DNA from 2 places in the Paraeggerthella hominis genome. Region 1 is predicted to be linked to the other one. Evidence: predicted binding sites of a transcription regulator. Region 1 holds the regulator's gene; the other holds the start of a gene.

The links. Region 1 encodes LexA, which represses DNA repair genes until DNA is damaged. Its sites were predicted from a motif close to CNAACANNTGTTNG; they were not measured.
Region 2: a site for LexA is predicted at 1,424-1,437, ahead of uvrA (excinuclease ABC subunit UvrA). Genes of this name have one in related genera too.

The regions. Positions count from the first base shown of each region.
Region 1 covers NZ_JAJNOQ010000001.1:153,085-158,711, forward strand. Annotated here, with positions in the region: gene LQE90_RS00655 (permease) at 1-101, opposite strand, end outside; gene LQE90_RS00660 (hypothetical protein) at 382-651, opposite strand; gene LQE90_RS00665 (hypothetical protein) at 661-894, opposite strand; gene LQE90_RS00670 (hypothetical protein) at 1,137-1,625, opposite strand; gene LQE90_RS00675 (MerR family transcriptional regulator) at 1,778-2,155, opposite strand; gene dut (dUTP diphosphatase) at 2,271-2,717, opposite strand; gene nrdR (transcriptional regulator NrdR) at 2,710-3,165, opposite strand; gene LQE90_RS00690 (hypothetical protein) at 3,301-3,534, opposite strand; gene lexA (transcriptional repressor LexA) at 3,650-4,288, shown strand; gene hflX (GTPase HflX) at 4,464-5,627, opposite strand, start outside.
Region 2 covers NZ_JAJNOQ010000001.1:277,190-282,816, forward strand. Annotated here, with positions in the region: gene uvrA (excinuclease ABC subunit UvrA) at 1-1,286, opposite strand, end outside; gene LQE90_RS01215 (nitrous oxide-stimulated promoter family protein) at 1,515-1,859, shown strand; gene LQE90_RS01220 (FtsX-like permease family protein) at 1,950-4,157, opposite strand; gene LQE90_RS01225 (ABC transporter ATP-binding protein) at 4,147-4,986, opposite strand; gene LQE90_RS01230 (sensor histidine kinase) at 5,122-5,627, opposite strand, start outside.

The sequences.
Region 1 (5,627 bases):
TGTAGGCTGCCGCCCCATTGGGTCGAGAGATCGATGCCAACGGATGTAAGCGCGGCCGAGATCAAATCGGAGAGCCACTGCATTTTCAGAAGCTGCTCCATAACGAACGTTCCTACTGCTTCCATTGCCATCCTAACATAGATGAGAATCTATATAACAAGCAAATATACTTATACATTGATATATGTCAATATGTTATCAGCCACTTTTTCTGAAATGCAAAGCCAGGATAAGTAGGGGAGTCGCCCATCTTGGCTTTGCATGGGGAACGATGCCGCATCGAAGTACTCGCTAGGCGACAGCAAGCAATAGCAAGGGAGCCCGCCGCGAAGTTGATACCTACGGGATGTTCGACGTTGCCGCGCTACGCATTGGCGGTCGTCAGACCACCGCCCGCAGCGCGAAGCGCGGCTCCGCTTCGATCAACGGGCGGGCGAACCCGCCGAACGAGCCATGGCCGTCAAGCGCGTCCAGGGCGAACCGCACGATCTCGATAGCGGTATCGGAGCGCTGGAGCGTCACGACGATCCGGCCGTTGAAGGGATTGCAGGACAGTTCGAGCAGGTTGCCGCGAGGGATGCCGTCGGGCGCGGCAGGATAGATCTCCCGAAACCGAGGGTGCTGCAGGATCCCGAAGCAAGTAGGCTGCATGGCGATCGCCTACGCGCGTTCTTCGGCGCAGGACAGGAACGAGGCTGCCGCCATGGATTTGGCATCCTGGTACTCGATCAAGGACGCGACGTCGAAATCGAGGGGAACCTCGAGGGAGAACGTCTCCGTAGTGCCGCGAGTGGAGAACTTGGCCTTGCGGTACGCGATGACCTCGCCGGTGTCTTTCTTGACGAATGTCTTCTCCTCGATACCGAGGCAGACAGCAGATAGTTTCGCGCGCATAAAAATACACTCCTTCAGTCTTTTGTCCCAACCGAAGAAGGTCTCACTAGTCTCTAGGTTTACATAAGACATATTATCAATAAATTAGAAAGCGTATGAAGGGGAGTGATAAAGGGGCTGATGGAAAGCATGGTTCGTAAACCCATTAGCTACTTTAAAGAAAACATGCCGACGGTTTCGTGATGCTTTATGCATACGATTGCCGTCGGCATGCAAAACAGACTGGTTGCGAATACGCGACTTTAACCCCACGTCGTGCTAGGACCAGCAGCTCCGCTTCCGACATCGGCTGCAATCCCAGTGTAGTCGCCGCTTTCGACCAATTGCATGACTTCAGGAAGCAGGAAGTATAGAGAAACCGCATTGAGGACGAGCGCGACGCCGCAGATAACCATGCCCACAACGCTCGACCGCCTTAAACGAGATGCAACGGCAGCAACTTCGGTCTGCTTCTTTGCAAGCGCGCTCAGTTTTCTGTAACCTATTATTCCGCATATAAGCCCCGTGCCGCTCAATAAGACACCGCCGATGAACAACGAAACGGGTCCGGCGATATTTGCGACCATGATCAGCGTCTGGGAAGATTTCAGTTCTCGATAATCCTGCATGTTCGGCTGAAACGGCGGAGGCGCAATCGATATCCGCGGACCAGTCGGAGGCTGATACTTTTCTTCACGGTTGCTTTTCGGCGCTGGAGGCGCTTCGGGAGCTTTGTTTTCTTCATCTGCCATAAATACCCTCTATTTCATGCCTCTGACCAGGCTTTTTGTAAACGACGCTCTGAGAGCCGTTCTAAGGCCCCATGTTGCCCTTTCGCGACTCCTAGGTCATCGGAAATCGCAATGATTTTCGATGACCTGTTATCAAACTATACCATGGTGCGCTATTGGCTCGAATCGCTTGCCGACAACTCCATACTCGCTGCATGCAAGCGCTTCAAGCTTTCCTTCAATTCGCTGATCTGGTACTCGAGGACAGTTTCCTGGTCTTTGACGATTTCCAAGCGTTCAGCCTGCGTCGCAACGCCGCGTTTCTGCAGCTTCACGAAGTACTGAATACCCTCGATTGAAAGCCCACTTTTTCTCAATGCATCCACAAACAGCAATTGCGTGATGTCAGCGTGTGAAAACGAACGCACACCACGATGATCACGCGCGAGATCTGGAAAGAAGCCGCACTTATCGTAATAGCGAATCGTAAATGCAGAAATACCCGTCGTGTCGACAACGTCGCTTATGCTGTAACATGGCACGCCGCTCACGTCGGATCCCTTTCGTTCGTGTCCTAGTCTATTCAGTCGAGAATTCGAGTACTTAGAGTAACTCTAAGTACTTTTGTACTGCAGCTTAGAGTAACTCTAAGCTGATCGCATTGTCTTACGAACGCACTCCGCTGCTGCCGAAACCACCCGCGCCCCTGCTGCTCTCAGGAAGCTCATCGGCCGACTCGAAAGCGATGTCCGGAACCTTCATGACAACCAACTGAGCAATACGATCGCCGCGCTTGATTTCAAACGGCGTTTGGGGATCGAGATTCACGAGAACCGCCTTTATCTCCCCTCTATAGTTGCTGTCGATCAAACCGGGTGCATTCACCAGGGAAATGCCGTGCTTAATGGCCAGCCCGCTTCGCGGAAGGACGAAGCCCGCGTAGCCTTGCGGTATTGCCATCGCAAGGCCGCAGGGAACAAGCTTTCGTTCAAAAGGTTGCAGCACATCATCGCAGGTTGCGCGCAAATCAACTCCCGCATCGCCTGCGTAGGCATACGCGGGTACGGGTAAACTGGGATCGAGCTGTTTTACTGGTATTGTAAGGTCAGTCATGGTATCGCAACCCTTCAAGTGCAGCCGAGAATTCTTCGACGTTCTGAAAGTCCTTGTACACGCTCGCAAAGCGAACGTAAGCCACATCGTCAAGCTTAGCTAGACGGACAAGCGCCATATCGCCTAGTTCTTTCGATTTAATCTCGCTCTTGGAGGCGTTGCGGAGCTCGCTCTCTATACTGTCGATAAGCGATCCGATTTGTTCAGGCGATATAGGCCTTTTCGCGCATGCCATAAGCAAGCCGCGCATGAGCTTTTGACGGTCGTACGCTTCGGACGATCCGTCCGTTTTGATTATGAGCAAGGGGTTGTCGCCTAGTCGTTCGTACGTGGTGAATCGTCGGCCGCAATCAAGACATTCGCGACGGCGCCGTATAGCCGTGCCGTCTTCGGAAGGTCGGGAATCGACAACCTTCGATTCAGGATTTCCACAGGCTGGGCAACGCATAGGCTGGACTCCTTCTCTCGAATTTACCCTAGCCTAACATACTACATATAGTGGTTCAATCGCGTTCTTTGATCACTGCAAGAAAACCAACGCCTCCACTGTGCAATCACATGCGCCGCTTGAAAACCGTCTCAGTTACAAGCTCAAGAGCACGCCGGCAAAAGAACAAGCCGTAAGAACAATTCCACCCGCAACGGCCTGCCCCGTATTAAAGCGATCATAAGCCCGCCCGCGACAATTGCCCTGCCGTAAAGTCCGAACAAAGCCTTGGAGCGTACCGCATGATCCTGGGCGGGAGGCAGAAATCGATCGAACTTCAAAACCATCAGACGTGCCGTCAGTCGGGTAGCGCACCTCGAAATTCTTCATCTTTCTGCCTCCTTGCCCTTGCGTAGAACCTTTGTTCGCGTATATAATAGAGCGAACAAAGGTTCATGTCAACATAAAATCAAAACATTTGTTCGCTTTTAGGAAAGGATGGAGTATGTCCGAAAAAGTGACGAAGCGCCAACAGGCTGTACTTGATTGCATTGAAGAGTGCATTCGCGAAAAGGGGTACGGCCCTACCGTGCGCGAGGTTTGCCAAAGCTTGGGGCTCTCCTCCCCTTCCACAGTGCACGTTCACTTGAAAGCGCTTGAAGACAAGGGGCTTATCAAGCGCGACCCGCTCAAATCCCGTTCTATAGCGCTTACCTATCCTCTTGAAGATGCTGCGCTTGCAACGAACGTCGTGCAGCCGAGTTTCAGCAAGGTCGTGAACGTTCCGCTGGTCGGAAACGTTGCAGCAGGCTCTCCCATCCTTGCGGAAGAGAACATTACTGACACCATCTCTCTCCCGACCGATATAGTGGGGGATTCTCCCTCGTTCCTTTTATCGGTTCGCGGGGAAAGCATGATTGAAGCCGGGATCAACGACGGTGACTATGTTGTAGTGAAAGAGCAACCCGTTGCGAACAACGGGGATATCGTCGTGGCGATTATCGACGACGGTGCAACTGTCAAGCGCTTCTTTAAAGAGCAGGATCATATTCGGCTGCAACCGGAGAACTCCTCCATGGATCCCATCATCACCCGAGATTGCTCCATCGCGGGCAAAGTAGTCGCAGTGTTTCGCCGTCTTTAAGCGTAAGCGGTTTTTCGAGAGAGACGCACTCCCTTATGGTGGCGAAACGATTTCAGGCCCATGTTAGAGCAACTCTAACATGGGCCTGACGCGCAGATCTTCTCGTGTGCTGCGATGCGGTTAGCAAGGATTCGCATGATGCAGCAAGCACGCGACCTGGAAACTGCCCGTTGTTTTATTCTTCGCAAACGAACGGCGCGAACAATCCGGAAAACGAAGGCGATGCCAGCATGGTGATCTTCGTTCCCTGCTCTTCGTGGGTCTCCGATAGAATATGGCAACGCTCGTGCGCAAGCGAAACAAGATCCCCCCGGTGGTACGGTAGCAACACGCTCAGGTGATCGTCATGCGCGGAAGCAACGCGCGCGATATGCTCGATCAGCCCCGCGATCCCCTCCCCTGTTTCGGCGGAAACGAACCGAGTCTGAGCATGACGCGTCTCGAGCGCATGTTGATGCTCCTGGTCAAGCAGGTCGCATTTATTGAACACGAGAATGCGCTGAAGATCTTGAGCGCCAATTTGACCCAGAATGGCATCGACGGCATCTATCTGACCTTGGTATTCCTCTGAAGAAGCATCCACTACATGCAGTACCAAATCCGCGCCCGTAATCTCATCAAGCGTCGATTTGAACGCCTCGACAAGCGTCGTCGGAAGCTTTTGAATGAACCCGACCGTATCGGTGATGGTTATTTCCCGGCCTTCAGGAAGCTCGAACTTGCGCGTCGTGGAGTCCAGCGTGGCGAACAGCTTGTCGTACGCAAGCACATCGGCCTTCGTCAGACGATTGAGCAAGCTCGATTTACCCGCATTCGTATAGCCCGCCAACGCCACCTTGAACATGCCGCTCTCGTAGCGACTTTCACGCTGCACCGCACGCACTTCAGAAAGATGCTTGAGCTCGCGCTTGATCGAAGTGATTCGCTTGCGAACCATGCGCCGGTCGACTTCGAGCTGGCTCTCGCCTTCGCCAAAGCGCGATCCCACACCGCCGCCCATGCGGTTCGATGCCAAGTGGGCCCACATGCCGCGTAGGCGAGGTAGCAAGTACTGGTTTTGAGCTAGCCGCACCTGCAGACGACCTTCCTTGCTGGTTGCATGCAAGGCGAAGATGTCCAGGATAAGGGCCGTTCTGTCGATGACCTTCACATCGCGCCCTACCACCTTCTCCAGATTCGCCTGCTGAGAAGGCGTCAGTTCATCGTCGAAAACGACGAGGTCCGCAGCATGGGCGCGTGCGAGCTCGGCAACTTCCTCGGCTTTGCCCGTGCCTACGAAGGTGCGAGGATTCGGCGCCTCGAGCTTTTGCGTCGTGCTGGCGACGACGTCGGCTCCCGC
Region 2 (5,627 bases), 120 kb from region 1:
CACGTCTGGCACGGCACCACGGCGAAGTAGGTGGCCAGCTTCTCGCGCTGGGAATCGCTTTGGGCCTCCTGGTAGCGGCGTTGCACGGCGGCCAGCGCGCCCTCCCACTCGATGTACCAGTAGGTTTCGCGCCCGTCCACCGTCACGTAGTCGACGCGCACCTTCTGACCGTCCAGCCCGTGCAAGATGGCGTCCTGAGCCTTCTTGGGCATGTCCTCCCACGGAGTGTTCTCGTCCGTGCCCATGTGCTCGGCCACCGCGCGCAGCACCTGGGGATAGTAGTTGCCAGTCTTGAACGGGGCGATCACGCCCTCGGCCAAGGTGAGCGACGGGTCGGGAACCACGAGCGACGCGTCCACTTCCTCGCGGCTTCCGATGCCCAGGCAATCCGGGCAGGCGCCGTAAGGGGCGTTGAAGCTGAAATCGCGCGGCTGCAGCTCGTCCATGGAATGGCCATGCTCGGGACACGCGAGCGCCAAGGAGAAGATATGCTCCCCCTCGCCCAAGCCGCCCGTGGCGCCGCTCGACTTGCCGCCGCCCTCGCCGAGCGGCCTTCCGTCCTCGCCCAGCACCTGCACGAGCACGCGCCCCTCCGCCAGCTTCGTCGCCAGCTCCACCGCTTCGGCGATGCGGCTCGTCGCGCTCTCCTTCAACTGCACGCGGTCCACCACCACGTCGATGAAGTGCTTGATCTTCTTGTTGAGCGTGCGCGGCTCGCCGTCAAGCTTCACGATCTCGCCGTCGATGCGAACGCGGCTGAAGCCCTCCTTCTGCAAATCGGCGAACAGCTTCGTGAACTCGCCTTTGCGACCGGCCACCACCGGCGCCATGACAATGGCCTTCGCGTCGGGCGCGAGCGCCAGAATCTCGTCGGTCACCTGGTCGGTGGTCTGCTTCTTGATGACGCGCCCGCACTCGGGGCAGTGCGGCACGCCCACCCGCGCGAACAGCAGGCGCAGGTAGTCGTAGATCTCGGTAGTGGTGCCCACCGTGGAACGCGGGTTCTTGCTCGTGGTCTTCTGGTCGATGGACACCGCCGGCGACAGGCCGTCGATGCTGTCCAAATCGGGTTTGGACATCTGGCCGAGAAACATGCGCGCGTAGCTCGAAAGGCTCTCGACGTAGCGGCGCTGGCCCTCGGCGTACATCGTATCGAACGCGAGGCTCGACTTGCCGCTGCCCGACAGGCCCGTGATGACGACCAGCTCGTCACGGGGAATGGCGAGGTCGACGTTTTTCAGGTTGTGCTCGCGGGCACCTTTGATAACGATGGCGTTCTGTCCCATGTGCGCTTCCGCTCTTTCTTCCTCTATCGTTCAATCGGCATCCCCGCTCCCGGTTCAAGAGAGCAAATATGGATACCTGAAAACTATCATTTCCATGCAATCGTTCATTGTAGCGCACACGGCCCAGAGATAGCGCAAAAACATTTGTTCGTGTGTTCTTGTTCAAGGTTTACGCACATTTCGTTCGATGGGGAATCGCGACGCGCAAGCTGTGGTACAGTGCCGCCTATGGAAGACACCCCGAAAACAGCCAAACGGCGCGAGCGCGAAAAGCGAACCATTTCGCAGATGGTCGCCCTCTACTGCGCGGAAAACCACAAAAGCGCCGAACGCACCGAGCAAGCTCACTGCGGCGAAGCCGTATGCCCCGCATGCGCCCACCTCGACGAGTACGCCGTGCTGCGCACCGAGCGCTGCCGCAAGATGGACGTGAAAACCTCGTGCGAGGAATGCGGAAACCAGTGCTACAAGCCCGAGATGCGCGAGCAGATTCGCGCCGTGATGCGCTACGCCGGCCCCCGCATGCTGAAAAAGCATCCCGTAGCCGCCATTCGGCACCTGCTCGGAAAATAAGCGGCCCCCTCGTCTCGCCGAGACAAGGGGGCCTCCGACTCATTGCGGGACGCCCGAACGGATGCCCGCACGTTCGATCGCGCAGACAGCCTATCCCAAAAGCTTCGATCCGAGCGAGCTTCTGATGATTCCCCGGCACGTGAAGTACGTCACCGCCAGATAGCTTCCGTACACGAGCACGGTCAGCGCGCCCGTCATCAGGATGGGGCCGCTCACGGACACGCCCAGCAGGTCGAACACGCTCGAACCGATCACGCTGACGGCGCACACCGCATGGCATACGGCAAGCCCCAACGGCGCCAAGAAGTACACGAGCACCTGCGTGCGCAGCGACCCCAAGATCATGCGGCGATCGCAGCCGATTTGCGCGAGCACCTTGTACCGCGGCAGGGAATCGCTCGTCTCCGACAGCTGCTGGATGGCCAGCATGGCCGCCGTGGTGATCAGGAAGGTGAACCCGATGTAGAGCGCCAAGTACGTGATGAGCACGTTCATGCCGCCCGCCTGCTCGATCACTCCGGACTTGGTCATGACCGTGGTTACGGGCCAGGGCTGCGACCCGTACGACCAACCGGCGTTCGTCTGCTGGTTGTCGGGCGGAAACGCCTGAGCCAAAGCGTCGTCGAGCATCTTGTCGCCCTGCGCCGCATCCACGGAGTAGTTCACGTCCAGATAGCTCATGTAGGGCATCACTTCGGACGCGCGCACCTCGGCGATCACGGAATCGGGCACGACCACGATGCCCGCATCGTTGACGAACGGAGACGTGGCCAGCACCTGCTCGACGTACGCGCCCGTCGCCGTGAGCGTGCGGCCCGCCACGTTCACCTGGCGTCCCTTTTCGGCCAGCGCGCGCGCCAGGTCCTCGACCGCCCTCACGGCATTGCTCACAATGTAGCCGTCCTCCCCCACGTTGACCGGGTCTTGGCCGGTCAACGCGCGTACGGCGTTGAACTGCGATTCGCCCACGACCATCAGAGGCTGAGTGCGAATGCCGCTATCCTGCAGGGAATTGCCCGTGCCCACCTGGTAGCGATCCATGAACTCGCCGTACGTGGTGGTTCCCTCGGCCGGCTGGTACAGGTCGGCCTGAACCGATTCCTTCACGAAGTCGTTCCATGAAGGGGCGCCGGCGGAAATGCGCGCAGCGATGTCCCAGTTCCAGGACTCGCCCTCTTCGCGCAGCTGTCGAGCGCGCTCCATTTCCCGCTGAAGGTATGCCTGGGCCTCCGCGGGATCCTCCTCGCGCATCTTCTCAAGGCGATCCTGCGCCAAATCGCCATGGCCCAAGTACACGTTGGCCGTGAGCGTGGCGTCGAACTGCGTGCTTCGCTCGAGATCCCCCGTGAACACGCTCACCAAGCCCGCGCCCGTGGAGAACACGGTCAACGAGAAGAACAGCATGACGCATATCACCGAAAGCGACAAAAACGCGGTGTTCACTTTGCTGGCGATCTGGCGCATGGTGAACATGGCCAGCCCCTTGAAGTACACGCCGCGCGTGCGCTCGACCACGATGAGCGCGAACCCGGCCGCCGACCAGAAGAACAGGAACGTTCCCACCAGCATAAGCGCGGTCGCCAGGAAAAACTCGCGATCGAAATCCATCATCCCGAAATCGATGAGCGTCTTGTACGCCGCAGCCAGCAGCACCACGGACACCACGAACCCGACCAGGCTCACCCATGGGCTGCGCACGCGAAAGCCCTCGTTACGGCTTTTCGCCGACAGCAGGTCGATCAGCTTGTAGCGCCTGATGGACAACGTGTTGAACGCCGCAACCACCACGAAGATGATCGTGAAGCACGCAAGCGTCAGGGCAAACGCTTCCGAAGAGAACACGAACCGGTACTGTTGCATGGGGATGTTGAAGAGCCCCGCCGTGAAAAACGACAGGCCCTGCGACAGCGCCACGCCCAGAGCAAGGCCCACGACAAGCGACACCGCGCCCACCGCGATCGTTTCCATGAGCACGATGGCCGACACCTGCCCGGGCCGCATGCCCAGAAGAAGGTAGGTGCCGAACTCCTGCTTGCGGCGCTTGATGAGAAAGCGGTTCGAATAGACCACCAAAAAGCCCAGAACGAACGCGATCAGAACCGAGAACATGCCCAGGAACTGGCCCGTCAGGTTGAACACGCCCTCGGTCGAGGCGCCCTCCAAATCGAACAGGATCGACTGGCTCTGCACGGAGTTGAACGCATAGAACACCGCCACCCCGAACACGAGCGTCACGAAGTAGATAGCATAGTCGCGCACCGAGCGGCGAACGTTGCGAACAGCGAGTTTAGCCAGCATCGCGCACGTCACCGCCCAGGAACGTGACCACTTCCATGATGCGCGCGAAGAAGGCCGACCGCGACGTGTCGCCGCGTCGGATCTCGTTGAACACCGCGCCGTCTTTGACGAACAGGATGCGGTCGGCGAACGAGGCGGCAAACGAATCGTGCGTGACCATCATGATGGTGGCGCCCAGGTCGCGGTTCATCATGGTCAGCGTGTCGAGCATGGCTTGAGCGCTGCGCGAATCAAGGGCGCCCGTAGGCTCGTCGGCCAAAACGATCTTGGGATCGGCCACGATGGCGCGCGCCGCAGCGACGCGCTGCTTCTGGCCTCCCGACATTTGGTAGGGGTACTTGCCCAGCACTTCCGACACGCCGAGCGTGCGAGCCACGGCCTCCACCTTAGGCTTCACCGTAGAAGCCGGATCGCCCTTGACGGTGAGCGCCAGCGCGATGTTCTCGAACCCGGTAAGGGTGTCGAGCAGGTTGGAATCCTGGAACACGAACCCCAGGTCGTCGCGGCGAAACTTCGCGAGCGCGCGGGAACGAAGCGTGGTGATGTCGCGCCCGTCCACCAGGATATGCCCGCTCGTCACCGTGTCGATGGTGGCGACGCAGTTCAATAGCGTCGTCTTACCGGAACCCGAAGGGCCCATGATCCCCAGAAACTCGCCCGGCACGACGTCGAAGCTGATGTCGTTGATGGCGTGCGTCACGGAATCGCGGCTACCGTACACCTTCTGGATCTGACGAACGGACAGAATAGGGTGCGCGCCTCCCACGGGCGCGACTTTACCGCAGCCGTCTGCGGCGGCATCCTGCGGCGTCGCGTACACTTCAGTCATGATTGCTCCTTTGCGTTTTTCGGACTGCAACGATAGTACGCCGCGCGGAAACGAAGAGCCATCGGGCGAACTTACACTGCCCTTACGGATTTGAAAGGTTGGAAGGCGCACGGAGAAACCGCAGGCGATCGATGCTTACCGGCCCGCGTCCAAACGGCGGCGGTCGTGCGGGAACCGTATCAGCACGCGCGTGCCAACCCCTTCTTCGGAAGCGATCGCCACGCCCAAGCCCATTTTGCGGCACATTTGAGAAACCAGGTACAAGCCCATGCCGGTCGAGCTTCCCTGCTCCCGACCGTTCGATCCGGTGAATCCGCGTTCGAACACGCGCGGCACGTCGGCAGCCGGAATGCCGCGCCCGTCGTCTGCGATCTCGAGCATCGAGCACGCGTCCTTCGTTCCCAGGTCGGCCTCGCGCAGCGAGAACCGAACCGAGGTCGCCCCGTACTTCGCCGAGTTCGAAAGCACCTGCCCGATGATGAAGCCAAGCCACTTGCCGTCCGCGAACACCCGCGCATCCTCGTCCACTTCGATGACCGGCAAGGTTCCCCGCTCGATCAAGTAGCGGGCGTTCTTCTTGCATGCCTCGCGCACCACCGCGGCAAGCACGGTTTCCCGTATGGCGTAATCCCGCTCGAGCG